Regions from separate parts of the Nonomuraea sp. NPDC050478 genome, predicted to be linked through region 2. Evidence: riboswitches for the same ligand, from Rfam matches in the RefSeq annotation. Region 2 holds a riboswitch; the other holds the start of a gene.
The links. A riboswitch is a leader RNA that binds a small molecule or an ion and turns the genes downstream of it on or off. The one in region 2 is predicted to bind glycine.

Region 1 (15,683 bases), on a different contig from region 2:
GCGGCCACCGCCACCTGCCCGGCGGCCAGTTCGGGCAGCGCGCCGGAGACCAGCTTCGGGCTGATCGGACCCTCGTACGTGCCGACCCGCACCCTGACACCGCCCACTGTCGCGGCGGTGTCGCGGACCCGCAGCACGGCGGCGAACTCCGGCCGGTCCTTCAGCTCCTCGCCGACCGACCGGGGGATGCCTCCCTCGCGGCCCTGGGTCATGAGCGCGTAGTCCACGGGGAACTGCTCGTCCAGCTTGTCCGTGACCGTCGCCCGGGTGGACGCGGTGACCACCGAGATCAGCGTCATCAGCGTCACCCCGATCGTCAGCGCCACGGTCGTGGTCGCGGCCCGCTTGGGGTTGCGGCCCGAGTTGTCCACGGCCAGCCGCCCCGGCACCCCGAACAGCTTGGCCGGGACCCAGCCGAGCACCGCGCTCAGCGGCCTGACCAGCACCGGCCCCATGACCAGCACCCCGAGGAAGGTCAGCACGCCGCCCGCCATCACCACGAACAGCGAGGTCTGCTCGCCCGGCGGCAGCACCAGCGCCCCGGCGCCCCCCGCGCCGAGCCCCGCCAGCAGGAACAGGGCGGCGAAGACCACCCGCGGCACGCCCGCGCGGAACGTCCGCTCCTCCACCTGCGTGCGCAGCGCGGCCACCGGCGAGACCCGGGTGGCGGTCCGCGCGGGCAGCACCGCGGCGCCGACGGTGACGGCCAGGCCCACGCCCAGGCCGACGGCGATCGTCTCCGGCGACAGCGCGAGCGCCGCCTCGGTCGGCAGCGGCGCGTCGAGGGCGCCCAGGACCGCGAGCGTGAGCGCGCCCAGCCCGTACCCGGCCGCGAGCCCGGTCACCGACGCCACCACGGCGACCACCGCCGACTCGATCAGGACCGAGCCGAACACCTGCCCCCGGGTGGCCCCGATGCAACGCAGCAGCGCCATCTCGCGGGTGCGCTGCGCCACCAGGATGCCGAACGTGTTGTAGATGACGAGCGCGGCCACCAACATCGCCACCAGGCCGAACATGAGCAGCCCGACCGTCAGCGTGCGCATCTCCAGCCCGGCCTGCCTGGCCAGGTCGGCGGCCAGTTCCTCGCCGGTCAGCACCTCGTGCCCGGCGCCCGCGGCCGCCGCCACGGCCGGCTTGAGCGCGGCCGGGTCGTCTCCGGCGACGTCGATCTCGGCGAAGCCCTCGGCGCCGGTCATCCGCTGCGCCGTGGCCGTGGTGAAGCCGACCGCGCCCGTGTAGGCGAGCTCCTGGTCGAGGCCCGGGTCCAGGAGGCCGACGAGCCGGAACACGTGCTCGCGCCCCCGGCTGTCGAGCACCTTGATCGTGTCGCCGACCTGGAAGCCCGCCGCCTCGGCCGTGTTCTCGTCGAGCACCGCCGCGTGGTCGTCGGAGCCGGGGCCGGTGCCGCTGACGATCGTCGTGCGGTCCAGCGCCCCAGGGACGATCGACACGGCCGTGGTCGGCATGCCGCCGACCGCCTTGCCGTCCTGGCCCAGCAGCGGCGCGCTGCCCCGTACCAGCCCCACGGCCTCGCGCACGCCCGGCACGGCGCGCACCCGCTCCAGCACCTCCGGCCCGATCCGCTCGCCGGGACCTTCCGGCAGTACGGCGACCGCGACCTTCTCGGCGTCGGCCGTGACCCGCTCGGCGAACCCGGCCTGGATGGTGTCGTTCAGCACGAACGTGCCGGCGATGAACGCCACCCCCAGCATGATCGCCAGGGAGGTGAGCAGCAGCCGGAGCCGGTGCGCGCGCAGCCCGGCGAGAGCCGTCCTCAGCACCTCACGCCTCCAGCTTCATCAGCGTGTCCAGCACCGTCTGCGGCGTGGGCGCGGACAGCTCGTCCACCAGCCGGCCGTCACGCAGGAACACCGCCCGGTCGGCGTACGAGGCCGCCATCGGGTCGTGCGTCACCATGACGATCGTCTGCCCCAGCTCGCGCACCGACGTGCGCAGGAACGACAGCACCTCCGCGCCGCTGCGCGAGTCCAGGTTGCCCGTCGGCTCGTCCGCGAAGATCACCTGCGGCTTGCTGATCAGTGCCCTGGCCACCGCGACCCGCTGCTGCTGGCCGCCGGACAGCTCCGCCGGCCGGTGCCCCAGCCGGTCGCGCAGCCCCACGGTGTCGATCACCCGGTCGTACAGCACCTGGTCGGGCCGGCGGTCGGCGATCCGCAGCGGCAGCAGGATGTTCTCCTCGGCGCTCAGCGTGGGCAGCAGGTTGAACGCCTGGAAGACGAAGCCGATCCGCTCCCTGCGCAGCAGCGTGAGCCGCTTGTCACTGAGCCCGGTCAGCTCCACCTCGCCGACGCGCACGGTGCCGGAGGTGGCCGTGTCGAGGCCCGCCAGGCAGTGCATCAGCGTGGACTTGCCCGAGCCCGACGGGCCCATGATGGCCGTGAAGGCGCCGGTGCCGAAGGACACGTCCACCTCGCGCAGCGCGTGCACCCGGGCGTCGCCCTCGCCGTACACCTTGGTCAGCGCCCCGGCCACCACGGCGGGGTGCCGGGTCTTCGTGAAAGTCACGTCCACTCCTCGTCGGGATCTGAAGAACGCGACTCACGCTATGGCCAGAAATTTCGTGATCCATGGGCCCTGAGGAGGGACTTCTCCTGCGACGCCAGACGACCCCACTCAGCCGTTCGGCCGATGCGACGGCACGATCAGGCCCGCCTCGTACGCGTACACCACGACCTGCGCCCGGTCCCGCAACCCCAGCTTGGCCAGCACCCGCCCCAGATGCGTCTTCACCGTGGCCTCCGCCACCTCCAGCTCGGCGGCGATCTCCAGGTTGGAGCGCCCCCGCGCCACCATCAGCAGCACCTCACGCTCGCGCGGCGTCAGCTCCGCCGCCGCGGCCGGCGCCTCCGACGGCAGGTGGACGGCGAACCGGTCGAGCATCCGCTTCAGCGTGCGCGGCGACACCACCGCGTCACCCGCGTGCACCGAACGGATCGCGCTCACCAGCTCCGCCGGCGGCACGTCCTTCAGCAGGAAGCCCGAGGCCCCCGCCCTGATGGCCGCGAACGCGTACTCGTCCAGGTCGAACGTCGTCAGAATGAGCACCTTCGGCCCCCTGATGTGGCCGATCGCCTCCACCCCGTCCATGCGCGGCATGCGCACGTCCATGAGCACCACGTCCACCTCGACGGACCGCAGCAGCTCCACCGCCCGCAGCCCGTCGCCCGCCTCGGCGACCACCTCGATGTCGGGCTGCGCGCCCAGCACCATGCGGAACCCGGCCCGCAGCAGCTCCTGGTCGTCCACCAGCATCACCCGGATCACCTGGTCCACCCCGACCTCCCTAAGCCGCCCTGACCCGCGGCACCGGCAGCCTGGCCAGCACCTCGAAGCCGCCACCCGGCCGCGGCCCCGCCGTGACCTCGCCGCCGTACATGCCGACCCGCTCCCGCATCCCCACCAGCCCGTGGCCGCCGGAGGCGAGCGGCGCCGCCGCCCCCCTGCCGTCATCGGTCACCCGCACCACCAGCTCGGAGCCGCGGCAATCCAGCTCCACCAGGGCGCGCGCGTCCGGGCCGCCGTGCTTGAGCGCGTTCGTCAGCGCCTCCTGGACGATGCGGTAGACGGCGAGCTGCACCCCCTCCGGCAGCTCGCCCGGCGTGCCCGTGACCCGCAGCGTGGCCGGCACGCCCGCCCCGCGCACCAGGTCCTCCAACTGCGCCAGACCCGGCTGCGGCGTGTAGTCGGTGCCGCCGCCCGCGCCCTCGTCCTCCCTGAGCACGCCCACCAGCCTGCGCATCTCCGCCAGGGCCTCCCGTCCGGTACGGGAGATCGTCCGCACCGCCAGCCGGGCCTGCTCCGGGTCGGAGGCGATCGCGTAACCCGCGCCGTCGGCCTGCACCACCATGACGCTCACATGGTGGGCCACCACGTCGTGCAGCTCCCTGGCGATCCGCGCCCGCTCGGCCGCCGCTGCCATCTTCGCCCGCTGGTCGCGCTCCAGCTCCGCCCGTCTGGCCCGCTCCTCCAGGCTCTCCAGGTAACGCCTGCGCGTGCTCGCGTACAGCCCGGCCAGCCAGACCGTCACCACGAGGATCGAACCGGTCGTGAACATGCCCAGCGTGGGCGTGTCCCACCGCACCAGCGCCAGGAACACCCCCAGCTCGGCCACCAGCAGGGCGGCCAGCGCCCACCGGAACGAGCTCCGCGCGGCCACCGCCCAGAGCGCCACCAGCACCACGAAGTTGGCCGGCAGCACGTCCACGCTCGCCGCCCACTGGCCGAAGCTCACCAGCGCGACACCCGCGAACGCCGCCACCGGCCGCCGCCACCACACGAACAGCGGCGCCAGCAGCACCAGCGTCAAGAAGACGTAGCCGGTCACCCCGCCGGGCTCGTAGAACACCTGCGGGACCGCCGGCAGCAGGCACAGCACCGCGACGGGCGCCACCCGGAGGGCGTCCATCAGCCTCCCGCGGCGCGCCGACCACGCCCTCACCTTGCCGAACACATCCTCACGATACGGATGCCGCCAACCACTCGGCTCAGCCTTGAGGGGGAAGTACGCGTACAACCCAGGTCTTACGCCACGCTTACGGGTGCTGCGGCAATCTAGTTCCCGGGAGCGCCCTCCGGGGCGAGTAAAGGGAGATCGTGATGGCGGATCATGATCGTGACGCCGGGTCGCGCGGTGAAGAGGAACCACCGCGCGACCCGAACCGCCGGGACACCCGCCCCACGCCTTACGGTGAGCTCGGGCCGGGCCCGTACTCCGGCCCCGGCTGGGGCCCCCTGCCCGCACCGCCCGCCAAGCCCACCCTCCGCGACTTCCTGCGCCGCAAGCAGACCCAGGTCGTCGGCGCCGGGCTCGCCGGCCTCGTCGTGGGCGGCCTCATCGGCGGCGGCGCCGTCGCCCTGACCGGCGCCCTCTGGGCCCGCCCCGGCCCGGCGGACTCCTGGCAGCGGCCCGGCGAGCGCCCACCGGTCTGCCTCCGCATCGAGGGCCGCGTCATCTGCGACCTCCAACCGGCGCCCCTCCCGACGCGCGTCGGCTAGATCCCCAGGTTCTCCGATCCGATACGGGGAATGAACCCGTGGCAGCCGAACCCCGGGAACACCATGCCGACACAAGAGCCCATCACGCCCGCCCAGTCCGGAGCGTCCACCCAGCCCCTCATCGCCCTCGTGCCCGAGCCGCGCGGCCTCGACGCGCTCGCCGCCGTCGACGGGGTCACCGCGCTCCTGTACGACGTGCGCGACGAACCGCCGGAAGGCGCCGAGGCGGCCGAGGTCATGGTCATCCCCTCCCGCCCGGTGGACCGCGTGCTCGCCCTCGTCGACCGGCTGCCCGCGCTTCGGCTCGTGCAGACGCTCAGCGCCGGCACCGACAACTGGACCGGCCGCCTGCCCGCCCACGTCACCCTGTCGAACGCGCGCGGCGCCCACGGCCCCGCCGTCGCCGAATGGGCCGCCGCCACCCTGCTGGCCGTCGCCCGCGACCTGCCCGCCTTCGCCGCCGACCAGGCCGCCGCCCGCTGGAACCCGCACGTCGCCGAGACGCTCTGGGACAAGCGGGTGCTCATCCTCGGCGCCGGCGACCTCGGCGTCCAGCTCCGCGCCCGCCTGGAGCCGTTCGGCCCGCACATCACGATGATGGCCCGCCACCCCCGCCCCGGCGTCGTCACCATGGCCGACCTGCCGGCCCTCCTGCCCGCCCAGGACGTGGTCGCCCTCATGCTGCCCCTCACCCCCGACACCCACCACCTCGCCGACAAGGACTTCCTCGCGGCCATGAAGGACGGCGCCATCCTCCTCAACGCGGCCCGCGGCCCCGTCGTCGACACCCAGGCCCTGCTCGCCGAGACCCGCACCGGCCGCCTGCGCGCCATCCTCGACGTCACCGACCCCGAACCCCTGCCCCCGGACCACCCCCTCTGGCACACCCCCGGGGTCCTCATCACCCCGCACGTGGCAGGCGACGTCCCCCAGGCGGACGCCCGCGCCTGGCAGGTGGCCGCCGCTCAGATAGCCCAGTACGCCCGCGGTGAACGACCGGCCAACACGGTCTCGTGATCTACAGCAGAAATCGCCACGCAGGGAGCACGATCTGCCGGCGAGAATGAAGGAAAATGTAGGGCCGATGGGATTCGAACCCACACTGCCAGCCACCTAAAGACTGTGCCTCTGCCATTGGGCTACGGCCCCTTCGCCTTTCCCTTGCCCGCGAAGTTGGCGGTCTGAGAATGGCAATTCGGACAGAGGAATCGCAAATTCTCCTGTCGATTGTCGAGCCAGTCACCGTTGATGTGGTCGACATGGAGAGTGAGCGGCTTTCCCTGCCACGTGCCGTCAATCCTACAGCCTGCGCAGGCGTAGGGCAGCCCGGCTTCCCGCAACGCCCGGCGCAGCGCGGGCGCCTTCTCTCGGATGGACGCCGGCGGGCGGAGGACGAGGATCTCCTGATAGGGGCGCAGAGTGGGAGATCTCCTGCCCTTGCCGTGCGCCCTCCCCACGAAATGGGAGGTGTCGATGGCGAAGTGCTTCAAGCGGCGGCTGATGTGTGCATGACTGCCGCCGGTCCATCTGATGCCGAGGCGGCGGAGCACGTCGGCAACGCTGAGAGAAGTCGCCGCCGCCTCGGCGAGCATCTCTCGCGTGTACTTCTGATAAGCGGCCATGTCGTAAAGCTAGAAAAGCCGGCCGACAGTTTCAGTGTTTGCGGACGAGCGAAGTCCTTCTGGTCAGGAAAGGCCGAGTTTCTTCTTGAGGCTTGCGACGTGGCCGGTGGCTCGCACGTTGTACAGCGCCTGTTCGATCTTTCCGGCGGGGTCGATGACGAAGGTGGAGCGGATGACGCCCTCGACCTCCTTGCCGTACAGCTTCTTCAGCCCGAACGCGCCGTACGCCTTGTGGATCTCCAGCTCGGGGTCCGACAGGAGCGGGAAGGTCAGGGCGTCGCGTTCGGCGAACTTGGCGAGTTTGGCGGGCTTGTCCTTGGAGACGCCGAGGACGACGTAGCCCTCGTCGGTGAGCCGGCCGAGGTTGTCGCGGAAGTCGCAGGCCTGTTTGGTGCAGCCGGGTGTCATGGCGGCGGGGTAGAAGTAGAGGATCACGCGCTTGCCGCGGTGGTCGGCGAGAGAGACGCTGCCGCCGTCGGAGGTGGGCAGCGTGAACTCGGGCGCGGCGTCGCCGGGCGCGAGCTTGGATTCGGTCATCAGGTCCTCCCGTGGTTCTCCTGGAGAACCTACCGGCCGGGCTGGCGTGCCGTCCGGGGTGATGACCTGACAGACTGATCGTCACGAGCAGGAGCGCGCCGGAAGGAGAGTCATGGCTGACACCGATCCTGATGAGCTGGAGCGGCGGATCGCGCGGACGCGCGCGGAGTTGGCGCAGACGGTGGATGCCATCGCCGACCGGGTGAGCCCGAAGCGGGTCGCCGAGCGCACGGTGGCGGACGTGAAGACCAGGGCGGGCAACCTGGTGGCGCAGGTGAGTGACGCGCTGGGCATGTCGCCGCGGCCGGTGGAGCTGGGGCAGGACCCCGAGCGGCTGTGGGACGAGGAGCCGCCGGATCTGGCCCCGGTGCTGATCGGGGTGGGCGCGGTGCTGGTGCTGGGGGCGGCCGTGGTGCTGTGGCGGCGGCGCAGGCGCCGGTAGCGGTCAAAGGAACACGGCGGCGGTAAGCGGTCAGAGGAACGTCCTGCCCTCGCCGCGGTAGGTCGGCACGGATTCCACGACGGTGTCGCCGTCGACGAGGTGGAGGGTGTCGAAGCGCTCGCACAGCTCGCCCGCCTTGGCGTGCCTGAACCAGACGCGGTCGCCGACGCGCAGGTCCTCGGCGGCCTGGCCGGTGAGGGGGGTCTGCACCTCGCCCGCGCCCTCGTCGCGGCTGTAGCGCAGGCCGGCGGGCAGGTACGGCTGGGGCGCGCGGCCGGTCCCCGGAGGGCCGGAGGCGATGTAGCCGCCGCCGAGCACGGTCACGGTGTCAGGTGAGGGACGGCGCACGACGGGGAGCGCGAACATCGCGGCGGGGTGGCCGGTGAAGCCGCGGTAGAAGTCGAACAACCTCGGGTGGAAGAGCCCGGATCCGGCGGCGACCTCGGTGACGGCCTTCTCGCGTACGGTGCGTTCGATGGAGCCGGTGCCGCCGCCGTTGACGAACTCGAGGTCGGCGACCTGGCGGACGGCGTTGACGATGCGGCCGCGGCGCATCACGAGCTCTCTGGCCGAGAGGGTCTGCATGAGCCGCACGACGCGGCCGTAGGCGGCGCTCTGGGGGGCGTCGCCGACGCCGGCGATCTGGGCCTCGTACGCGAGCAGTCCGGCCAGCCGGTAGCCGGGGCGTTTGGCGATGTCGGCGGCCAGGCGGGCGGCCTGGTCGGCGTCGCGGACGGGGGAGCGCAGCGCGCCGGCCCTGAACCGGCCGCCGAGGGCGACGAAGCCGGCGTCGATGTCGAGGCAGAGCCGGATCTCGTGCCGGGGGTGGACTCCGGAGAGCGCCTGGTCCAGGTAGGCGAGGTGGTCGGCCGAGTCGACGGTGATCGTGATGTGCCGGGCGGCGTCGGCGTCCGCGGCCAGGGCGGCGAGGGCCTGCCGGTCGGCGGTGGGGTAGGCGACGAGGATGTCGGTGCGGCCTCGGGACGCGAGCCAGAGCGCCTCGGGGAGGGTGAACGCCATCAGGCCGCGGAAGCCCTCGATGGCCAGCACCCGCTCCAGCACCGGCCGGGATCGGAGTGATTTGGTGGCCACCCTGATCGGCTTGCCCGCGGCCCGGCGCACCATGCTCGCGGCGTTGGCGCGCATCGCGGCCAGGTCGAGGATGGCGAACGGCGGCTCGAGCGCGGCGGTGGCACGGTCGTAGCGCTGGCGGTCGTCCATACCGGCAGCGTAACGGCATAACCGGCAATTGAACATGAGGCTGGTTCGCATTGATCGCGTGGCCCGTAATGATCCTGCAAACGGGCGGCGGGGACACGGTCGAGCGGGAGCCTCGCCCGTGTACCTCTGATGGTTGTGATGACCACGCTCCAGCAGCTTCTGCCCGGTACCTCCGCCACGGTGCGCGACTCCCCGGTCCGCAGATCCCGCCGGGTGCTCCGGCCGGCCAGAACGCCCGCCGGTGTGGCCGTGGCGGCGCTGCTGACCGCCGGGCTCGGGCTCCTCGCCGCGGAGATCGTCGCGGGCCTGTGGGCCCGGCCGCTGGGCCTGGTGCCGATCGACGAGGCCGCCGCGCTGGCGTCCGCGTCGTCCTGGAAGGATCTGTCGGCGCCCGCGCTGGGGGTCGCGGGCCTGGGCGTGGGCCTGCTCCTGCTGGCGGTGCTGCCGGGCCGGTGCAGGCTCGTACCCGTGGAGACCACGGACCCGCTGATCGTCATCGGCATCACCCGCTCCGGCCTGCGCCGCACGCTGCGCGAGGTCGCGCGGCAGGCCGACGGGGTGGACCGGGTCAGGGTACGGCTGCGCAGGCGGCGCATCGAGGTCACCGTGGTGACCGGCCCCGAGTCGTCGGGCGCGATGCTCAGGCAGGTGGGCACCGCGGTGGGCGACCGGCTGGCGGGGTTGGGCACGCTCGGCACGGGTGAGGTCGTGGTGCGGCTGCGCAGGAAGGGGCTGTGATGCGGCAGTACGGAGGCAACCGCCTGGGGCTGGCCGTGGTGGGCGCGGTGCTGCTGATCGCCGGCGGCTTCGCCTGGCTGCGCGGCCAGGGCCAGCTGCGCGGGCTGTCGCCGCGGGCCAGGGTGCTGCCGGAGCGCACCGCCGACGCCCTGAGCGGGCAGCCGTGGGTGCCGTGGCTGGTGGCCCTGGTGCTGGTGGTGCTCGCGCTGGTGACGCTCCGGTGGCTGCTGCTGAGCCTCGGCTGGGGCCGGTTCGGGACGCGGTCCGGCACGGGCACGGCGATGCTCTGCGTGGGCCTCAAGGACGTGGAAGGGCTGTCGCGGGCGGCGGTGCGGGTGCTCGGCGAGCTGGAAGGCACGGCCCGGCTGCGGATCTCGCTCTCCTGCCCGCCGGGGGCGGACGTGGGCGCGGTGGTGGGCAAGCTGGACCGGGAGATCGTCGGCCGCATCCGGCGTGAGGTCCGCGACGACGAGCTGGGCGCGGTGGTCCGCATCCACGTCCGTCGCTAGACCTCACGCCGCCTGGGATTAGCGTCTCAGCACTCGATGACGTTCACGGCGAGGCCGCCGCGCGAGGTCTCCTTGTACTTGTCGAGCATGTCCCTGCCGGTGTCGCGCATGGTCTTGATGGCCTTGTCGAGCGACACGTGGTGGCGGCCGTCGCCGCGCAGCGCGATGCGGGCCGCGGTGATGGCCTTGATGGAGGCGACCGCGTTCCGCTCGATGCACGGGATCTGCACCAGGCCGCCGATCGGGTCGCAGGTCAGGCCCAGGTTGTGCTCGATGCCGATCTCGGCGGCGTTCTCCACCTGCTCGGGGGTGCCGCCGAGGACCTCGGTGAGCCCCGCCGAGGCCATCGAGCAGGCCGAGCCGACCTCGCCCTGACAGCCGACCTCGGCGCCGGAGATGGACGCGTTCTCCTTGAACAGCACGCCGATCGCCGCCGCCGTCAGCAGGAAGCGGATCACGCCGTCGTCGTCGGCGTTCGGGGTGAAGCGGGAGTAGTACGTGAGCACGGCGGGGATGATGCCGGCCGCGCCGTTGGTGGGGGCGGTGACGATGCGGCCCCCGGCGGCGTTCTCCTCGTTGACGGCCAGGGCGAACAGCGACACCCAGTCCATCGCCTGCAGCGGGTCCTTCTCGGCGGACTCGGCCTGCAGGCGGCGGTGCAGCTGGTGGGCGCGGCGCTTGACCTTGAGCCCGCCGGGCAGCACGCCTTCCTTGGCGATGCCCCGCCGCACGCACTCCGTCATGACCCGCCAGAGGTCGAGGACGCGGGCGCGGATCTCGTCCTCGCCGAGGCCGAACGCCTTCTCGTTCTCCAGCATCAGCCCGGAGATCGACAGGCCGGTGGCCGAGCAGTGCTTGAGCAGCTCCTCGCCGGTGGTGAACGGGTAGGGCAGGACCGTGTCGTCCGGCTTGATGCGGCCGGCGCCGGTGGCGGTCTCGTCGACCACGAAGCCGCCGCCGACCGAGAAGTACACCTTCTCTCGCAGGCTCCCGCCCGCCTCGTCGTAGGCGGTGAAGCGCATGCCGTTCGGGTGCTCCGGCAGCGAGATCTTCCGCTCGAACACCAGGTCCTCGCCGATCACGAACGGGATCTCCCGCTCGCCGAACAGCCGGACCGTGCCGGACTCGCGCATCGCGGCCAGCCGCTCGTCCACGGTGTCGACGTCCACCAGCTCGGGCTTCTCGCCCGACAGGCCCAGCAGGACGGCCTTGTCGCTGCCGTGGCCCTTGCCGGTCAGGCCGAGGGAGCCGTACAGGATGGCCTCGACGCGCGCCGTACGGCCGAGCAGCCCGTCCTGGTGCAGGCCGCGCGCGAACCGGTGGGCGGCGGCCATCGGGCCGCCGGTGTGGGAGCTGGACGGGCCGATCCCGATCTTGAAGAGGTCGAAGACGCTGATCGCCATTGATGGCGCCTTTCACGCGCGGGGCCGGGGCCCGGTGCCGGGCCCCGGCGGGTGGGTCAGGACTCGCCCGAGGTGAGGGCGGCGTACTCCTCGGCGGAGAGCAGGTCGGCGGCGTCGCCGTCGGCGCGCACCTTGAACATCCAGCCCTCGCCGTACGGGTCGCTGTTGGCCAGCGACGGGTCGTCCACCAGGGTCTGGTTGACCTCGACCACCTCGCCGCCGACAGGCGTGTAGATCTCGCTCACGGACTTGGTGGACTCGACCTCGCCGATCGAGTCCCCGGCTTCCACGGTCGAGCCGACCTCCGGGAGCTGCACGTAGACCACGTCACCGAGGGCCTCGGCGGCGAAGGCCGTGATGCCGATCGTGGCGACCAGGCCGTCCTCCAGGCCGGAGATCCACTCGTGCTCCTTGGTGTAGCTCAGGTCGTCAGGGATGTTGCTCACTTGTTCCTCCTGTAGAAGGGCAGCTCGACCACGTCCACGGGTTCTTGCCTGCCCCTGATGTCGACGGCCAGACCTTCGCCGGCGTCGATGCCGGTGTCGACGTAGGCCAGCGCGATGGGCTTGCCCAGCGTCTGTGAGGGCGCGCCGCTGGTGACCTCGCCGACGACGGCACCGTCCTTGGTCACCGGGTATCCGTGGCGGGGCACCCGGCGGCCGCGCGCGACCAGCCCGGTCAGGCGGCGCCGCGGCGGGGTGTCCTTGACCGCCTCCAGCGCCGACCTGCCCACGAAGTCGCCCGGCTTGTCGAATTTCACCACCCTGCCCATCCCCGCGTCGAACGGGGTCAGCTCCGCGCTCAGCTCGTTGCCGTACAGCGGCATGCCCGCCTCCAGGCGGAGCGTGTCACGGCTGGACAGCCCGGCCGGCTTCAGCCCGTACGGTTCGCCGGCGGCGGTCAGCGCGTGCCACAGCGGCACCGCGTCCTGGACGGCCACGAACAGCTCGAAGCCGTCCTCGCCGGTGTAGCCGGTGCGGGCGATGAGCGCCTCCCGCCCGTCGACCCTGCCGGGCAGGCCGGTGTAGTACTTGAGCCCGGCCAGGTCGGCGTCGGTGAGGGTGGCGAGGATCTCCTGGGAGCGCGGGCCCTGGACGGCGATGAGGGCGTACTCGTCGGAGCGGTCCTCGACCCGCGCGTCGTACGCCTTGGCGCGGGTCATCAGCTCGTCCGCGACCTTGCCCGCGTTCGAGGCGTTGGCCACGACCATGAACTCCTCGTCGCCGAGCCGGTAGACGATGAGGTCGTCCAGCACCCCGCCGCGCTCGTCGACGATCATCGTGTAGCGCGCCCGCCCGGTCGCCAGCGCCGACAGGTGTCCCACCAGGGCGTAGTCCAGGGCGTCCGCCGCCTGCGGGCCGGTGAGGAAGATCTCCCCCATGTGCGACAGGTCGAAGAGCCCGGCCGCCTGGCGGACCGCGTTGTGCTCCGCGGACTCGCTGCCGTAGCGCAGCGGCATGAGCCAGCCGGCGAAGTCGGTCAGGGTGGCGCCGAGAGACTCGTGCACGTCTCTCAGCGGCGTCGGTCGTGACATGTCGCACCTCAGGACAGGATCGGATGCCGGGATCCTCCCCCTCTGTCGTCGGTGCCTGAGAGCTTCACCCGGCTTTTTTCCGGACTTTCACCTTCGGCGAGGTCGCGCGGACCTGCTTTCCAGAGGACACCTCGGCCGTACGGTCCTTTGCCTTGAGAGGTTCGCGGGGAGGGCTTGCTCCTTCAGGGGCCCCGACCGGCTGTCAGGGCGCTCTCCCGCACGGCTTCGACGGTGATGTGGCAAGCCTAATGGCCTTCGGGGTGAATTGTCGCGTCCGCGAACTCCGCGGCGTGCGCGACCAGGGCTTCGAAGAGCGCGCAGTCGTCGGCGGCCTCCGGGTGCCACTGGACGGCGACGGCGAACGGGTGGGAGTCGAGTTCCACGGCCTCGATCGTGCCGTCCCCGGAGGTGGCCGTCACTGTCAGGCCCGTGCCCAGGCGGTCGACGGCCTGGTGGTGGTAGTGGGGCACGGTGACCGGGGCGCCGCCGAGGATCTTGGCGAGCTTGCTGCCGGCGGCGGGGCGCACGGGGAGGGGGCCGAACCGGCCGGGGGCGGGGGAGTGGCCGGTGTGGCCGACGACGTCAGGGAGGTGCTGGTGGAGGGTGCCGCCCAGGGCGATGTTGAGGACCTGGAGACCCCGGCAGACGCCCAGGAAGGGGGTCCGGGCTTCGAGGGCCGCGGTCATCAGGGCGAACTCGGCGGTGTCACGAAATTTCCGGATGTAGTCGGTGTGGGGGTGGGGTGACGCGCCGTACCGGTCCGGGTCGATGTCCCCGCCGCCCGCCAGGATCAGCCCGTCCAGCCGGGTCACCAGCGCCGCCGGATCGCCCGCCGGCGGGATGAGCACCGGCTGCCCGCCCGCCCGCGTCACCTGCTCCACGTACATGTACGGCAGCAGCGCCACGGGCAGGTCCCACACCGTGAACCGGGCGGGTTCGACGTAGGTGCTGACACCGATGACGGGCCGGCTCACAGCGGCGTCACGTACGCGCCGGAGATCCCCCCGTCGACCAGGAACTGCGACGCCGTGATGAACGACGCGTCGTCGCTGGCCAGGAAGGCGGCCGCGGCCGCGATCTCCGACGCCTCGGCGAAGCGGCCGAGCGGCACGTGCACCAGCCGCCGCTGCGCCCGCTCGGGGTCCTTGGCGAACAGCTCCTGGAGCAGCGGCGTGTTGACCGGCCCCGGGCACAGCGCGTTGACCCGGATGCCCTCGCGGGCGAACTGCACCCCCAGCTCGCGCGACATGGCCAGCACCCCGCCCTTGGAAGCGGTGTAGGAGATCTGCGAGGTCGCCGACCCCATGACGGCCACGAACGAGGCGGTGTTGATGATCGAGCCCTTGCCCTGGCGGCGCATGTAGCCGATGGCGTGCCTGCAGCACAGGTAGACGCTGGTCAGGTTGACCTCCTGGACCCGGCGCCAGGCGTCGATGCCGGTCTCCAGGATGGAGTCGTCGTCGGGCGGCGAGATGCCCGCGTTGTTGAACGCGACGTCCACGCTCCCGTAGGTCTCGAACGCGGTCTCGTACATCCGCGCCACGTCGTCCTCGCTGGTCACGTCGGCCTTGACGAACAGGCCGCCGACCTCGGTGGCGGCCTTGGCGCCCGCCTCCTCGTCGATGTCGACGCAGACGACCTTGGCGCCCTCCTCGGCGAACCGGTGCGCGGTGGCCAGGCCGATGCCGCTGCCCGCTCCGGTGATGACGGCCACGCGGTCCAGCAAACGCTGCATAGGGCTACTCCGTTGAGATGAAGACGTTCTTGGTCTCGGTGAAGGCGGCGAGCGCGTCGGGGCCCAGCTCGCGGCCGAGCCCTGACTCCTTGAAGCCGCCGAACGGGGTCCAGTAGCGGACCGAGGAGTTGGAGTTGACCGAGAGCGCGCCGGACTCGACCGCGCGGGCCACCCGCAGCGCCCGGCCGATGTCGCGGGTCCAGATGGAGCCGGACAGGCCGTAACGGGTGTCGTTGGCGATGCGGACCGCGTCGGCCTCGCCGGCGAACGGCACCACGGACACGACAGGCCCGAAGATCTCCTCGGTGAACGCCCGGTCGGTGACGTTCGAGGTCAGCACCGTCGGAGGGAACCAGTAGCCGCGGCCCTGCGGGCACGAGCCCTGCAGGTACGGGTCGGCGACGAAGCCGCGGACCCGCTCCAGGTGCTCGGGGCTGATCAGCGGGCCCATCTCGGTGGCGGGGTCGAGCGGGTCGCCGACGCGCAGCCCGCGCACCGCCTCCGACAACCGCTCCAGGAACTCGTCGTACACGCTCTCCTGCACCAGCACGCGCGAGCGGGCGCAGCAGTCTTGACCGCTGTTGTCGAAGACCGCGTACGGGGCGGCGGCGGCGGCCTTGGCGACGTCGGCGTCGGCGAAGACGATGTTGGCCGACTTGCCGCCGAGCTCCAGCGTGAGCCGCTTGACGTGGGCGGCGGCCTTGGCCGCGATCTCCTTGCCCACCTCGGTCGAGCCGGTGAACACGATCTTGGCGACGCCGGGGTGCTCGACCAGCCGGGCGCCCGCGACCTCTCCCACCCCGGGCAGGACCTGGAGCACCCCCTCGGGCAGGCCCGCCGCCAAGGCCAGCTCGGCCAGCCGCAGCGCGGTCAGCGGGGTCTGCTCGGCGGGCTTGACGATGACCGTGTTGCCCGCCGCGAGG
Region 2 (15,683 bases):
GGCCTGGGAGGCGGTCAGCTTGGCGATGTTGGCCTCGGTGCCGCACGGCAGGCGCCGGTCGAACGACCACGCCGCCTTGTAGATCATCAGCCGGGCCAGCTCGATCTTCGCCTTCACCTGGGCGAGCGGGAACGCCACCGCCTGGTTGGCGCCGATCGGCCGGCCGAACACCTCGCGCTCCTTGGCGTACTGCACGGCCACCCGCAGCGCCACCTCGGCGCCGCCCAGCGCGGAGGCCGCCAGCAGGACGCGCTCGGGGTTGAGTATGTCCCACAGCACCGCCGCGCCCTGGTCGACCTCGCCGACCACGTTCGCGGCCGGCACCCGCAGGTCGTCGATGAACACCATGTTGGACGGTGTCGTGTTGGCGCCCATTTTGGGGATCGGCTGGAACGACAGCCGCCCGGCGGCGACCGCCTCGGGCACGTTCACCAGGAACACCGTCAGTCCGTGGGACCGCGGCCTGGCCTCGGCCACCGGGACCGTCCGGGTGACCAGCAGCATCCAGGCGGCCCGCTGCACGCCGGTGATCCAGATCTTCTGGCCGTTGATCACGAACTCGTCGCCTTCGCGGCGGGCCGACGTGGTGATCGCCAGCGAGTTGGAGCCCGCGTCGGGCTCGGTCAGCGCGAAGCACGTCTCCAGCTCGCCGGTGGCCAGCCGCGGCAGCAGCTCCTCCCGCTGCCGGTCGGTGCCGTGGCGGGTCAGGGTCAGTGCCCCGAAACCGGGCGTGAGCACGTACGTGAAGGCCGATCCGCCCGCCGCGCCGGACGCCGAGATCGTCTCGGTCGCCACGGCCAGCTCCAGCAGGCCCTGCCCGCCGCCGCCGAAGCGCTCGGGCACCGCCAGGCCCAGCCAGCCGCCCTTGCCGAGCTCTTCCCACACCTCCTGCGGCCAGCGCTTCTCGCTCTCGCACCGCTGCCAGTAGTCGAGGTCGTAGCGGGCGCAGATGTCGGCGATGCCACGCTGAACCGCGAGCGCGCTCTCCGGGAGAGTGAAATCCATCAGTCCATGGTAGAAGAAAGCTCTGTTCGCGGGCGAGGCCTGCGCGCGTGGAAGACGAACGCCGGAGGGGCGTTGCGCCACACCGTCCGCCCGGCCACCACTTCCTCGAACCGCTCGGCCAGCAGCGTCCGGAAGCGCCGCGCCCGGCTCAGCGGGATCGCGTGCACGTACGAGAAGGTGGTGAACGCGCCCGCGTGGCTCATCACCGACGTCACCGCGCCCATCAGCGTCAGCTGCAGCCCTTTCGGGAACGCCGCCCACGGCAGCCCGCTGACCACCACGTCCGCCTGTCCAAGATTGCGCTCGGCCAGCAGCGCGGACAGCTTGGCGGCGTCGCCGTTCACCACGTCCACGGCGGGGAAGCGCTCGGCCAGCAGCGCGGCCATCGTCTCGTTGAGCTCCACCGCCAGATGATGGCCGCGACCGCCCAGCCTGCGCTGGATCTCGGCGGTGAACGGGCCCGTGCCCGGCCCCAGCTCCACCACGGTCGGCTCGCCGCGCTCGGGCACCGGCGCGCACACCGCCGCGGCCAGCCGCTGCGAACTGGGCACCAGCGCCCCTATCGTGGCGGGCGAACGCAGGAACTGGCGCAGAAGCAGCGTGGTGTCGTTGGACATGACTCAAAGGTAAGGGTCCGGATCCCATGCGCGTCTCCGCCGGGGGGACGAAGAATCGGCCACTTGGAGGAGGAGGCATCCTCCGCCGGGAGGACTGTCCGGAAGGCCCCGCTCGATACCTTGGGTGCCATGAGCTGGCGTTGGCGCGGTGTGCCGTTCGACCTGCTCCTCGCCGCCGCGGGCGTCAGCCTGGACCTGCTGATGTCCGGTCAGGCGCGGCTCGGGGAGCTCGCACCGCAGTACACGATCGTCCCCCTGGCGCTGCTGGTCGGCGTCCCCCTCGGATTGGTGCGGCGCCGGCCGCTCGTGGCCGCGCTGTGGCTCGCGGGCGCCCTCGTCCTCACCGACCAGATGGGGGCCTACAGCTCCAACACCGCCCAGATGCTGCTGCTGGTCGCCGTCGGGCTCACCGCCTACCGGGAGCGCTGGCGCTCCATCGCGGTGGCCATGGCCGCGGCGGGCGTCGCCACCGCCGTCAACCTGGTCGACCCCGGCGCCGCCTTCTCGCTCAGGACCGGGCTCTACTGCGCGGGCGTCGCGATCTTCCCCGCGGTGGTCGGCGGCTACCTGCGCGGCCCGGTGGGCGAGCTGGAGCACCGCGACGTCACCCCCGACGTGCTGCTCGCCGCCGGCGGCCTGGCCTACACCATGCTGAGCACCTGGACGAGCTGGCACTCGGGGCCCCAGCCGGCCTGGATGACGGGCGTGCTCGCGGTCGCCGCCGGGCTGGCGCTCGGCGTGGCCAGGCGCATGCCGGGGCTCGTCTTCCTGTTCCACTGCATCCTCGTCGTCCTCGCCGACACCTACCTCCCCCAGGTGGTCAGCACCAGCCTGGTGCTGCTCCTCATCGCCCTCGGCGTGTTCGCCATGCGGGTCGCCTCCTGGGGGTGGACGGCCGCCGCCTACCTGGCCACCTGCCTGCTGGCCGGGGTCGCCGTCGTCGGCCCGGACACCGAGACCACCTTCTTCCGCGCCGCCGTCGTGTGCGCGCTCGTCCTCACCCCGGTCGCGATCGGCCGCTACCTCGGGGTCAAGCAGGCCGCCGCCGCGGCCGAGCGGCTGCGGGTGCGCGAGTCCACCCGGCTCACCGTCGCCCAGATGCGCGCCGACCAGCTCGCCGAGCGCGAGCGCATCGCCCGCGACGTGCACGACATCGTCGCCCACCACGTCGGCGCGATGGTGCTGCGGGCCGGCGCCGCCCGCTACACCGCCCCCGACGGCCCGGTCGCCGACGCGCTCACCGACATCCGCGAGACCGGCCACCAGGTGCTGGAGGACCTGCGCGGCCTGATCGACCTCTTACGCGACCCCGACCGGCAGCCCGGCCTGCTCGCCGACCCCAACGACGTGATCCGCGAGTCCGCCGAGCGGATGACGGCCGCCGGCCTCGCGGTGGATCTCGAACTCGACCGGGGCACCGACCACGCCCCGCTCGTCGCCCGCGCCTCCGCCGCGCGCATCGTCCAGGAAGGCCTCACGAACGTGCTCAAACACGCCGGACCCGGCACCGAGGTCCGCGTCCGGGTCAGCGCCGACCGCCACGGCGTCGGCGTCGAGATCCACAACGGCCGCCCGCCCACCACGATCGAGCGCCTGCCCTCCTCCGGGCGCGGGCTGGCGGGCATGCGGGAGCGGGTCCGCGCCCTCGGCGGCACCCTCAGCGCCGGTCCCGACGAGGACGGCGGCTGGCTGCTCGCCGCCAGCCTGCCCGCGGCCAGGAGCGTCTCGTGATCCGTGTCCTGGTCGCCGACGACCAGGTGCTCGTCCGGGCGGGCGTGCGGATGCTGCTGGAGGCCGACGGCGACATGGAGGTGGTCGCCGAGGCCGACGACGGCGCCGAGGCCGTCCGGCTGGCCGAGCGCCACCTGCCCGACGTCATCCTCATGGACCTGCGCATGCCCAGGGTCGACGGCCTGGAGGCGATCAAACGGGTGCTCGCCGCCCGCCCGGCCAGCCGCATCGTGGTGCTCACCACCTTCGCCGAGGACGCCAACGTGCACGCCGCGCTCCGCGCCGGCGCCGTCGGCTTCCTGGTCAAGGACGACGAGCCGGCGCGCATGGTCGACGCCGTCCGCCGCGCCCACGCCGGCGAGCAGCTCCTCGCCCCCTCGGTGCTGCGCCGCGTCGTCGAGCGCTTCCTGGCCGCCGGGGAGCAGTCCGCCGGGGCCGCCCCGCGCGGGCTCACCGAGCGCGAGATCGAGGTGCTCGCCCTGGTCGGCACCGGCCTGTCCAACGCCGAGATCGCCGAGGAGCTGCACGTCGGCGTCACCACCGTCAAGACCCACGTCGCCTCCGCGATGGAGAAGCTCGGCCTGCGCAACCGCATCCAGGCCGCCGTGGTCGCGCACCGCAGCGGCCTCGTCGACGCGTCCTTCCGCCCCGTACGTCCGCCGCGCGGCGGAGGGCAGGATAGCCCGGCAGGCTGACGACCGCCGGCGGGCCCGGCGCGCATCCTTGGTCCTCGATCGAAAGGACTGCGGACATGTCAGAAACGGATCTCTTCCAGCGCCCGCCCGCCTCGGCCCCCGTCAAGCCGGTCAACGCCGGCCTGCTGTACGCGCTGCGGCTGACGATCATCGCCCAGGCGGCGGGCCTCGTCGTGGCCGGCTCGCTCGCCGGACAGTCGGTCGCCACCGACGGGGCGATGGCCGAGCCCCACGTGATGGCCGGGATGCTCGTCCACCTCGTCGGGCTCCTGCAGATCGTCTTCGCCGTGCTCGTGTGGCGGCCCGGCCGCGGCGCCGGCTGGCCCGCCCTGGCCAGCCTCGCGCTGTTCGTCGCGGGGATGGGCCAGCACTTCACCTGGGAGATGCTCGGCGCCCACCTGCCCAACGGGATCGTCATGTCCGGGCTCGCCACCGCGCTGCTCATCTGGTCGTGGTCGCCGGGAGCGTCCCGCCGCCGCTAACCTCGTTCCTGTGTACGTGAAGATCTGCGGCCTGACCGACCCCGGCCACGTGGCCGCCGCCGTCGAGGCCGGCGCCGACGCCATCGGCTTCGTGCTGACCAGCAGCTCGCGCCGGATCACGCCCGAGCGGGCCGCCGAGCTGGGGGCCCTGGTGCCGCCGGAGGTGCTGACCGTGGGCGTCTTCCGCGGCGAGGACCCCGCCACGGTCCGGGCCGCGGCGCTCGCCGCCGGGGTGCGGGCCGTCCAGCTCCACGGCCACCACCCGCACGGCGACTTCACCGCGCTCAAGGACCTCGGCCGCACCCTGATCAGGGCCGTCGACGCGCGGGCCGACCTGCGGTGCGGCGCCTTCGACGAGAGCATGCTCATCGTCGACGCGCCCCGGGCGGGCTCCGGCGAGCCGTGGGACTGGTCGGCCGTCCGCGGCCGCTCTTCGGGGCAGTGGCTGCTCGCGGGCGGCCTGGCGCCGTCCAACGTCGCCGAGGCGATCGCCGCCGCCCGCCCTTGGGGGGTCGACGTCTCCAGCGGCGTCGAGACCGCTCCCGGCGTCAAGGACCCGGCGCTGATCGCCGCCTTCGTCGACGCCGCGCGCGCCGCCTCCTGACGCGCCCCCTCAGGGCGAGGTGACGCGCTCTCGGAGCGCCATGGGGAACGGAGTCGACGGGATGTCCGGGGAACGCTTACAGAGCGGGGAGCGGGCGCAGGAGTTCCTGCGCGGGTTCGCGCGGCGGCGGGCGCCGCGGGTGGTGCCGGTGCCCGGTGGCTTCGGGGTGCTCGACGATCGCTACGCGGCCTCGTACGACGACAACAAGCTCGTCGTGTGGCACGGTGAGGACCCGCGGGCCGTGCTAGCGGCGGCGGAGGAGGTGCTGGGGGCGCGTGGCCACCGGATGGTGTGCGTGCTCGACGACCGGCTCGGCCGGGAGTTCGCGCCCGCGTTCGCGGCGGCGGGCTACCGGCACGAGGAGAACGTGCTCATGGCCTACCGCGGCGACCCGCCCCGCGTCCCGCACGCCGAGGAGCTCTCCCTGGCGGTGCTGCTGCCCGTGCTGCGCGAGACCTGGCGCGAGACGCTGCCGGACGCCGGCGACGAGGTGGTCGAGCAGCTCGCCCGGCGGGCCGAGACCAGACTGCGCGGCGCCGGCCGGGTCGGGTTCCGCGGCGTGCGCAGCTCCGGCGGCGAGATCGCCGCCCGCGCCGACCTGTACGTCCATGACGGCGTGGCGCAGATCGAGGACCTGGTGACCGCCGTCCCGCATCGGGGCAGGGGGCACGCACGCGCGCTGATGCTCTCACTCCTGGCGGAGGCCACCGCGGCGGCCGGGCTGGTGTTCCTGGTGGCCGACGCGGGCGACTGGCCCAGGGAGTTCTACGCCCGCCTCGGATTCGCGGAGATCGGCCGCACGCACGACTTCGTCCGCGCCTGACGGCGGGAGCTTGGCCGGATGCGGCCCCGCTGGGCCGGAAGTTCGCGCAGTAGGGTCTGGGGCGTGAGTGAAACTTCCGCCGAGGACCGAATCTGGACGGTTCCCAACCTGCTGAGCTTCCTGCGTCTCCTTGGCGTGCCCGTGTTCCTGTGGCTGGCTCTGGGGCCGCGGGCCGACGGGTGGGCACTCGGGGTGCTCGCGGTGGCCGGGTTCACCGACTGGCTCGACGGGAAGATCGCTCGCGCGTTCAACCAGACCAGCAGGCTCGGGCGGCTGATCGACCCGGCCGCGGACAAGTTGTACGTGTTCGCGACCATTGTGGCGCTGCTGGTGCGGGAGATCATCCCGTGGTGGCTGGTGGCCGTGATCCTGGCCAGGGAAATCTTCGTCGCCTGTTCCTTCCCTGTACTCCGCAAGCATGGATATCGGGCACTTCAGGTGCATTTCCTGGGCAAGGCCGCCATGTTTAACCTCATGTATGCCTTCCCTCTCCTCTTCCTTGCCTCCCACACGGGGTGGTATGCCGAAGTGGCCCGCATCGTCGGGTGGGCGTTCGCGCTGTGGGGAACGGGCCTCTACTGGTGGGCAGGCGTGTTGTACGTGCTACAGGTGCGCCGGCTCGTGACCGCGACCACGAAGGAGTGAGCGGTGAAGGCGGTTGTCATGGCGGGCGGCGAAGGCACCCGGTTGCGGCCGATGACGGCCAACCAGCCCAAACCCCTGCTCCCCGTGGTCAACCGTCCGATCATGGAACATGTGCTGCGCCTGCTCAAACGGCACGGCATCACCGAGACCGTGGTCACGGTGCAGTTCCTGGCCGCGCTGGTGCGCAACTACTTCGGCGACGGCGACGAGCTCGGCATGCGCCTGCAGTACGCGACCGAGGACGTGCCCCTGGGCACCGCGGGGAGCGTGAAGAACGCCGCCGCCCGGCTGCGTGACGACCGTTTCCTGGTCATCTCCGGCGACGCGCTCACCGACATCGACCTGACCGACATGATCCGCTTCCACCGCGACACGGGGGCGCTCGTCACCATCGGGCTCAAGCGGGTGCCGAACCCGCTCGAGTTCGGCATCGTCATCGTCGACGAGGCCGGGCGGGTGCAGCGCTTCCTGGAGAAGCCCACCTGGGGCCAGGTCTTCTCCGACACCGTCAACACCGGCATCTACGTCATGGAGCCCGAGGTGCTGGGCGACGTCCCCACCGGCGAGCCCGCCGACTGGTCGGCCGACGTCTTCCCCAGGCTGCTGGAGCGCGGCGCCCCCATCTACGGCTACGTGGCCGACGGCTACTGGGAGGACGTCGGCAGCCACGACAGCTACCGCAAGGCCCAGGCCGACGCCCTGTCCGGCAAGGTCAGGCTCGACATCGGCGGCTTCGAGGTGTCGCCCGGCGTCTGGGTGGCCGGCTCCGCCTCGGTCGAGCCGGACGCCGTGCTCAAGGGGCCGCTGTTCGTCGGCGAGTACGCCAAGGTCGAGGCCGGCGCCGAGCTGCGCGAGTACACGGTGCTCGGCAACAACGCGGTGGTGCGCGAGGGCGCCTTCCTGCACCGCGCGATCGTGCACGACAACGTCTACCTCGGCCCCGGCACCCACCTGCGCGGCTGCGTGATCGGCAAGGCCACCGACGTGATGAGCGGCGCCCGCATCGAGGAGAACGCGATCATCGGCGACGAGTGCGTCATCGAGGCCGAGGCGTACGTCTCCAGCGGGGTCAAGATCTACCCGTTCAAGACCATCGAGGCCGGCGCGGTCGTCAACACCAGCGTCATCTGGGAGTCGCGCGGCCAGCGCGGCCTGTTCGGCCCGCGCGGGGTCAGCGGGCTGGTCAACGTCGAGATCACGCCCGAGCTCTGCGTCCGGCTGGCCAGCGCGTACGCCACCACGCTGAAGAAGGGCGAGTACGTCGTCACCTCGCGTGACTCCTCGCTGGCCGCCAGGGCGCTCAAGCGGGCCGTGATCGGCGCGCTCAACGCCAGCGCGATCAACGTCCACGACCTCGAGGCGGCGCCGCTGCCGGTGGCGCGCTTCCACACCGCCAGGGGCACCGCCGCCGGCGGCATCACGCTGCGCACCACCGCCGGCGACCCGCAGAGCGTCGACATCGTCATCATGGACGACCGCGGCGCCGACCTGCCCCCCGGCGCCCAGCGCAAGCTTGAGCGGGTCTTCTCCCGGCAGGAGTTCCGCCGCGCCTTCCCCGGCGAGATCGCCGAGCTGACCTTTCCGGCCAGGGCGGTCGAGGACTACTCGCACGAGCTGCTGGGCCGGGTCGACATGACCGGCGTGCGCGGGATGAAGGTGGTGGCAGACTGCGCGGGCGGCACCTCCTCGCTGGTGCTGCCGCGGTTGCTGGGCCGGGCCGGGATCGAGGTGCTCACCGTCAACGCGGTGCTGGACGACCTGTCGCCCACCGAGACGATCGCCGAGCGCCGGCGCGACCTGCAGCGGCTGTCGGAGCTCGTGAGCTCCTCACGCGCGGCCTTCGGCGTCAGGTTCGACCCGGTGGGGGAGCGCATCGCGCTGGTGGACGAGCAGGGCCAGCTCATCAGCGAGGAGCGGGCACTGCTGGTGGTCCTCGACCTGGTGGCCGCCGAGCGCAGGGGCGGGCAGGTGGCGCTGCCCGTCACCACCACCCGGGTCGCCGAGCAGGTGTGCCGCTTCCACGGCGTGCAGGTGCGGTGGACCTCGACCGCCGTCGACGCGCTCACCTCGGCCGCCGGCGACCCCGGCATGATCTTCGCCGGCGACGGGCGGGGCGGCTTCGTGGTGCCCGAGTTCAGCCCGGCCATCGACGGGCTGGCCGCGTTCATGAGGCTGCTCGGGCTGGTGGCCCGCACCCGGCTCTCGCTCAGCCAGATCGACGCCAGGATCCCCGAGGCCAAGCTGCTCAAGCGGACGATCCCGACGCAGTGGGCGGCGAAGGGGGCGGTGATGCGCTCGGTCATCGAGGCGGCCGAGTCGAGCGGCGACGGTCACCGGATCGACACCACCGACGGGGTGCGGGTGGTCGGCGACGACGGCAGCTGGGTGCTCATCCTGCCCGCCGCCACCGAACCGGCGACCGACCTGTGGGCGGAGGCGTCGGACGTCGACACCGCGCAGATCCTGCTCGAACGCTGGGCCCAGGTGGTCGAGCAGGCGACATGATCCATAACAGGCCGGATCCTGTCCACGATTTGTCTGGAAGGACCGCAAGATCGTAATGTTAAGACGCGCGGCGGCATGGACCTTCAGGTAGGGGCGGTTGTAACTTTGTCAGCGTCCGAACCTGTCGTCCAGCGCCCCGCCTTGACCTTTGCCGCTGATCAGCGTAAGTTGCGGCATTCGCCAAAACGTGAAGAGCGAAGCGAGGCGCGCCCCGAGCACCGTTGCCGCGACTTCGCGGTAGGAGGCCGAGCCGATCGATGCCGAGCGTCTACTGCACGCAGTGCGGGCATGCCAACCCCGAGGATGCCCGTTTCTGTTCCCGTTGTGGGACCCAGCTGACCAGACCCGAGGTCTCCGGGGACACGACATCGACGATCTCTGTCGCGGGAATAGAGGCGTACGAGGCTGAGACCGGCGACATGCTGCTGGCCGAGCGGGCGCTGGTGGAGCAGCTCCCGCCGGGCGCGGCGCTGCTCACCGTCACCAGGGGGCCCAACCAGGGCAGCCGGTTCCGGCTCGACAAGGAGCTGACCACCACCGGCCGCCACCCGGAGAGCGACATCTTCCTCGACGACATCACGGTCTCGCGCCGTCATGTCGAGTTCTACCGCCATCGCGGCGGCCAGTTCTCGGTGCGCGACGTGGGCAGCCTCAACGGCACCTACGTCAACCGGGAGCGCATCGAGGAGGTCCCGCTCCACTCCGGGGACGAGGTGCAGATCGGCAAGTTCCGGCTGCTGTTCCTGATGCGGACCCCCGCCGGCACATGAGCTCACAGGCGGCACGCTCGCACATGAGCATCGGGGAGGTGCTCGCCCTGCTGCAGGGCGAGTTCCCCGACGTCACCATCTCCAAGATCCGTTTCCTGGAGGGCGAAGGGCTGATCGAGCCGGAGCGCACCCCGTCCGGCTTCCGCAAGTTCACCCACCTGCACGTCGAGCAGCTGCGTTACATCCTGACCGAGCAGCGCGACCACTACCTCCCGTTGCGCGTGATCAAGGACAAGATGGCCGAGAGCTTCGGCCGTCCCCGCGCGCTGCACGACAAGCAGGAGGTCAAGCTCACCCGGGCCGAGCTGCTGGAGTCCGCGGGGCTCGACGAGGAGACGCTGACCGAGCTGGAGGACTACGGGCTGCTGGCGCCGGTCGCCCGGCGCTACGACGAGGAAGCGCTGAAGATCGCCCGGGCCGTGGGCGGGCTGGCCCGCTTCGGCCTGCACGCCCGTCATCTGCGCGCCGTCAAGGCCGCGGCGGAGCGGGAGGCCGGTCTGGTCGAGCAGACGGTCGCGCCCATACTCAAACGCCGCAAGCCCGGCGCGATCGGTGAGGCCGACGAAGCGGCCAGGGAGCTGTCGGCACTCCTGCTCGACCTCCATGCCGCCCTGCTGCGTACGGGGGTTCGTGGCGTTCTGGGCCGATGAGCGGCCTGCGGGACATTCAGGGCTCGGCGGGTGTTACGTTGAAATGCAGAAGCGGACCAGCGATGACCTGAGCCGGGCCACCGGCCAGTCGAATATGGAGCAGCCCGTGTTGCAGATGGAGGTAGTGGGCGTTCGGGTAGAAATGCCCACCAATCAGCCGATCGTTCTGCTCAAGGAGGCACACGGGGAGCGGTTCCTGCCGATCTGGATCGGCATGACCGAAGCGACGGCCATAGCGCTGGCACAGGCCGACGAGCCGCCGCCCCGGCCGCTCACCCACGATCTTTTCAGGGACGTGCTGAGCGCGCTCGGCGTGGGTCTGCGCGCCGTCAACATCGTCGCTCTGCGTGACGGCATCTTCTTCGCCGACCTCGTGTTCTCCAACGGCGTGGAGGTCAGCGCCCGGCCCTCCGACTCGATCGCGCTGGCGCTCCGCACCGGAGCCCGCATCTTCGCCAGCGAGGAGGTGGTCCAGGAGGCCGGTGTGATCATCCCCGACGACCAGGAGGACGAGGTGGAGAAGTTCAGGGAGTTCCTTGACACGATCTCACCCGAGGACTTCGGCCGGGCGGGGTAGGTATTTCAGTGCATTTACGCTTCACGACGCGCCGAGCCGGATCGTTGACTGAGCATGGTCACGGTCCTACGGTGCAAGTGAAACCCGTGGTCGACCTTTTACGAACCCCCAGATGAGGCCACGGGATGAGAGAAAGCCGGAGGTCCGCGTGGCGGTCAGCAGCGGCGAGGGAAAGACGGCCGGCCAGGAAGATCCGGTGCGGCGCGAGAGTGCGCGGCAGCGTGCCGGAGAACAAGGATTGCTCTTCGACGAGCAGCCTGCCACGCTGCCGGACGACATCGGATACCGCGGGCCGACAGCCTGCGCGGCGGCCGGCATCACCTACAGGCAGCTCGACTACTGGGCGCGCACGGGCCTGGTGGAGCCCACGATAAGAGCCGCGCACGGCTCCGGCTCCCAGCGCCTCTACAGCTTCCGCGACATCCTGGTCCTGAAAGTCGTCAAGCGGCTCCTCGACACCGGAGTCTCCCTCCAGCAGATCCGCACCGCCGTCCAGCATCTGCGCGACCGCGGGGTCGCCGACCTCGCGCAGATCACGCTGATGAGCGACGGCGTCAGCGTCTACGAGTGCACCTCGGCCGACGAGGTCATCGACCTTCTCCAGGGCGGTCAGGGCGTGTTCGGCATAGCGCTCGGCCGGGTCTGGCGCGAGGTCGAAGGATCCCTCGCGGAGCTGCCGGGGGAACGGGCGGCGGTCGTGGACGACGTCCCGGCCGACCATCCCGCTGACGAACTGGCCCGGCGGCGGCGCGCGCGCCGCATCGGGTGACGCCCCGTACCACCCCAATTCGGGTCGAGGCTGTAATCTAGGACATGCTGACGACCCCGTGCGGGAGAGTCCCCGGCACCGCCGGGGCGCCGAAGGAGCAACCCTCCCCGGAATCTCTCAGGCGCCCGTACCGCTCGGGTGAGGCAACTCTGGAAAGCAGGTGCGTCCGCCAGGCGCACTTCACCGACGGTGCAAGCCCCGTAGCGGGGTGAAGCTCTCAGGTCGCCATGACAGAGGGGGAGATCCGGCATACGCCCGCGCCCAGCGCCGGTCTCCACAGCCTCGGGAGGCATCTCCATGACCGACCTGTCAGCACCGCCGTTCTCCAGCAGGCACATCGGGCCCTCAGCGGCCGAGCAGCAGCGCATGCTCGAGGCCGTCGGCTTCGAATCGGTCGCGGACCTGGTCGCGGTGGCCGTGCCCGAGGCCATCAGGGCCAAGGACCGGCTCAAACTGCCGGCCGCCGCGAGCGAGGCCGAGGCCATCGCCGAACTGCGCGCCCTCGCCGGCCGCAACCAGGTGCTCACCTCCATGATCGGCCTCGGCTACCACGACACGGTCACGCCCGCCGTCATCCGCCGCAACCTCCTGGAGAACCCGGGCTGGTACACCGCCTACACCCCGTACCAGCCGGAGATCTCGCAGGGCCGGCTGGAGGCGCTGCTGAACTTCCAGACCGTCGTCTCCGACCTCACCGGCCTGCCCGTCGCCGGGGCGTCCCTGCTCGACGAGGCCACCGCCGCGGCCGAGGGCATGACGCTGGCACGCCGCGCCGGCAAGGCCAAGAGCCCGGTGTTCGTGGTGGACGCCGACACGCTGCCGCAGACCAAGGCCGTGCTGGCCACCCGCGCCGAACCGCTCGGCATCGAGCTCGTCGAGAGCGACCTGACCGGCGACCTGCCCGAATGCTTCGGCGTGCTGGTCCAGTACCCCGGCGCGTCCGGGCGGCTGCGCGACTTCCGCGCCGTGGCCGAGCGGGCGCACGAGGCCGGCGCGCTGGTCGTGGCCGCCGCCGACCTGCTGGCGCTCACGCTCCTGGCCGCCCCGGGCGAGCTCGGCGCCGACATCGCCGTCGGCTCCTCCCAGCGGTTCGGCGTGTCGTTCGGCTACGGCGGGCCGCACGCCGCCTACATGTCCGTACGCGAGGGACTGCAGCGCCAGATGCCCGGCCGCCTGGTCGGGGTGTCGGTCGACGCCGACGGCGCGGCCGCGTACCGGCTGGCCCTGCAGACCCGCGAGCAGCACATCCGCCGCGAGAAGGCCACGAGCAACATCTGCACCGCGCAGGTCCTGCTCGCCGTGATCGCCGGCATGTACGCCGTCTACCACGGGCCCGACGGGCTGCGGCGGATCGCCCGGCGGGTGCACCGGCACGCCGCCGCGCTCGCCGCGGGGCTGCGCGAGGGCGGCGTCGAGGTCGTGCACGCCGAGTTCTTCGACACCGTGCTGGCCCGCGTCCCCGGCCGGGCCGCCGGCATCGTCGCCGCGGCCGCCGAGCGCGGCGTCAACCTGTGGCAGGCCGACGCCGACCACGTCTCCATCGCCTGCGACGAGAAGACCGGCGCCGCCGAGCTCGCCAAGGTATGGGCGGCCTTCGGCGTCGAGCGCACGGACGCCGCTCTGGACGCCGTGGACGACGCGCTGCCGTCCTCCCTGCTGCGCGAGTCGGACTTCCTCACCCACCCGGTGTTCAACACCCACCACAGCGAGACCTCGATGCTGCGCTACCTGCGCAGGCTCCAGGACAAGGACATCGCGCTCGACCGTTCGATGATCCCGCTCGGCTCCTGCACGATGAAGCTGAACGCGACCACCGAGATGGAGCCCATCACCTGGCCCGAGTTCGCCGGCATCCACCCGTACGCGCCCGAGGCGCAGGCGCTCGGCTACGGCGAGCTGATCCGCACGCTGGAGGACTGGCTCGCCGAGGTCACCGGCTACGACAAGGTCTCCATCCAGCCGAACGCCGGCTCCCAGGGCGAGTTCGCCGGGCTGCTGGCCATCCGCGCCTACCACCGCGCCAACGGGGACACCGGGCGCGACGTCTGCCTCATCCCGTCGTCCGCCCACGGCACCAACGCCGCCAGCGCCGTCATGGCCGGCATGCGGGTCGTGGTCGTGGCCTGCGACGACGACGGCAACGTCGACCTGGCCGACCTCGACGCCAAGATCGGCAAGCACCGCGACCGGCTGGCCGCCATCATGGTCACCTACCCGTCGACGCACGGCGTCTACGAGGAGACCGTCACGGAGATCTGCGCCAAGGTGCACGACGCCGGCGGCCAGGTGTACGTCGACGGGGCCAACCTCAACGCGCTCGTCGGCCTGGCCAAGCCCGGCGAGTTCGGCGCCGACGTCTCCCATCTCAACCTGCACAAGACGTTCTGCATCCCGCACGGCGGCGGCGGGCCCGGCGTCGGCCCGGTCGCCGTCCGCGCCCACCTCGCCCCCTACCTGCCCGGCCACCCGCTGCGCGACGGCTCGCCCGTCGGGCCCGTCTCTGCCGCTCCGTACGGCTCCGCCGGGATCCTGCCGATCTCGTGGGCGTACATCAGGATGATGGGCAGCGACGGCCTCACCGCAGCCACCGAGCAGGCCATCCTGTCGGCCAACTACCTCGCCCGCGGCCTCGCCCCGCACTACCCCGTCCTCTACACCGGCAGGGGCGGGCTGGTCGCCCACGAGTGCATCGTCGACCTGCGGCAGATCACCAAGGAGACCGGCGTCACCGTCGACGACGTGGCCAAGCGGCTCATCGACTACGGCTTCCACGCGCCCACCATGTCCTTCCCCGTCGCCGGGACGCTCATGATCGAGCCGACCGAGAGCGAGGACCTGGCCGAGCTGGACCGGTTCGTGGACGCGATGGTCGCCATCCGCGCGGAGATCGCCAAGGTGGCCTCCGGCGAGTACGACCCGGCCGACAACCCCCTGCGGAACGCCCCGCACACCGCGGAGGCGCTGACCGCCGACGAGTGGAGTCACCCGTACTCGCGGAGCGAGGCGGCCTATCCGGTGCCGTCGCTGCGCGAGGACAAGTACTGGGTGCCGGTGCGGCGGATCGACCAGGCGTACGGCGACCGCAACCTGGTGTGCTCCTGCCCGCCTCTGGAGGCGTACGAGGACTGACAACGGCGGTCCAGGCCCGGCCCTGCGCGGCCGGGCCTGTTCGCGTTCCAGGGGGGCATTTCGGACCAATCGGGCGTCAGCCAGACCGATGGGGTCAACCGAGCAGACATGATCGCGAGAACTCGTTAGGCTCGGGGCGTTCGTCGCCGAAGGAGCTCTCTTGACGTTCTCAGAGCTGGAGACCCCGCCGCTCGACACCGCCCGCCGCCTGGCCGAAGGCGGTGACCTCGACGGCGCGGCCGCCATACTCGCCGAGCTCGCCGCGCAGCCCGGCAGCCCCGATCGGGCGCAGGCCGCCGTGGGGCTCGCCGTGGTGCTCGACCAGGCGGGCGACGTGGAGGGGGCGCGGGCCGCCGCCAGGACGGCGCTGGCCACCGGGCATCCCGAGTTCGCCGCCCAAGCCGCCTGCCACCTCGCCCAGGGGTTCGAGCGTGAAGGGCGGCTGGACCAGGCGCGCGGGGCCTGGCAGGCCGTGCTCGGCGTCGGCACCCCCTCGTACGTGCCGCTCGCGCACCTGGCGCTGGCCCGGCTGGCCGGCGAGGTGGGCGACTACGACGAGGCGGAGGCCGAGCTGCGCGCCGCCATCGAGACGGGCCATCGGACCGGGGACGACGCCCCGGCCGGCGGGGAAGCCTCGCGTGAGGGAGCCGAGCCGGACGGACCCGCCGTCGAGGTGCGGGT

Region 1: it holds a riboswitch for glycine, as region 2 does, so the genes downstream of both, gcvT (glycine cleavage system aminomethyltransferase GcvT) here and gcvP (aminomethyl-transferring glycine dehydrogenase) in region 2, are expected to answer to the same signal.

What each region holds. Positions count from the first base shown of each region.
Region 1 covers NZ_JBITHT010000005.1:164,354-180,036, reverse strand. Annotated here, with positions in the region: gene ACIBF7_RS25625 (ABC transporter permease) at 1-1,784, opposite strand, end outside; gene ACIBF7_RS25620 (ABC transporter ATP-binding protein) at 1,786-2,529, opposite strand; gene ACIBF7_RS25615 (response regulator transcription factor) at 2,638-3,288, opposite strand; gene ACIBF7_RS25610 (sensor histidine kinase) at 3,308-4,474, opposite strand; gene ACIBF7_RS25605 (hypothetical protein) at 4,621-5,019, shown strand; gene ACIBF7_RS25600 (2-hydroxyacid dehydrogenase) at 5,083-6,036, shown strand; tRNA gene ACIBF7_RS25595 (tRNA-Leu) at 6,096-6,168, opposite strand; gene ACIBF7_RS25590 (HNH endonuclease signature motif containing protein) at 6,159-6,641, opposite strand; gene bcp (thioredoxin-dependent thiol peroxidase) at 6,705-7,178, opposite strand; gene ACIBF7_RS25580 (DUF3618 domain-containing protein) at 7,291-7,620, shown strand; gene ACIBF7_RS25575 (amino acid deaminase/aldolase) at 7,651-8,841, opposite strand; gene ACIBF7_RS25570 (DUF6286 domain-containing protein) at 8,980-9,579, shown strand; gene ACIBF7_RS25565 (hypothetical protein) at 9,579-10,088, shown strand; gene ACIBF7_RS25560 (L-serine ammonia-lyase) at 10,115-11,491, opposite strand; gene gcvH (glycine cleavage system protein GcvH) at 11,548-11,937, opposite strand; gene gcvT (glycine cleavage system aminomethyltransferase GcvT) at 11,934-13,025, opposite strand; glycine riboswitch at 13,156-13,253, opposite strand; gene ACIBF7_RS25545 (gamma-glutamyl-gamma-aminobutyrate hydrolase family protein) at 13,271-13,999, opposite strand; gene ACIBF7_RS25540 (3-oxoacyl-ACP reductase) at 13,996-14,760, opposite strand; gene ACIBF7_RS25535 (aldehyde dehydrogenase family protein) at 14,765-15,683, opposite strand, start outside.
Region 2 covers NZ_JBITHT010000002.1:213,688-229,370, reverse strand. Annotated here, with positions in the region: gene ACIBF7_RS09140 (acyl-CoA dehydrogenase family protein) at 1-1,005, opposite strand, end outside; gene ACIBF7_RS09135 (class I SAM-dependent methyltransferase) at 1,005-1,622, opposite strand; gene ACIBF7_RS09130 (histidine kinase) at 1,752-3,353, shown strand; gene ACIBF7_RS09125 (response regulator) at 3,350-4,048, shown strand; gene ACIBF7_RS09120 (hypothetical protein) at 4,105-4,530, shown strand; gene ACIBF7_RS09115 (phosphoribosylanthranilate isomerase) at 4,541-5,134, shown strand; gene ACIBF7_RS09110 (GNAT family N-acetyltransferase) at 5,196-5,957, shown strand; gene ACIBF7_RS09105 (CDP-alcohol phosphatidyltransferase family protein) at 6,021-6,602, shown strand; gene ACIBF7_RS09100 (mannose-1-phosphate guanyltransferase) at 6,606-9,107, shown strand; gene ACIBF7_RS09095 (FHA domain-containing protein) at 9,365-9,877, shown strand; gene ACIBF7_RS09090 (MerR family transcriptional regulator) at 9,901-10,527, shown strand; gene ACIBF7_RS09085 (bifunctional nuclease family protein) at 10,634-11,104, shown strand; gene ACIBF7_RS09080 (MerR family transcriptional regulator) at 11,253-11,873, shown strand; glycine riboswitch at 11,925-12,016, shown strand; gene gcvP (aminomethyl-transferring glycine dehydrogenase) at 12,171-15,002, shown strand; gene ACIBF7_RS09070 (tetratricopeptide repeat protein) at 15,163-15,683, shown strand, end outside.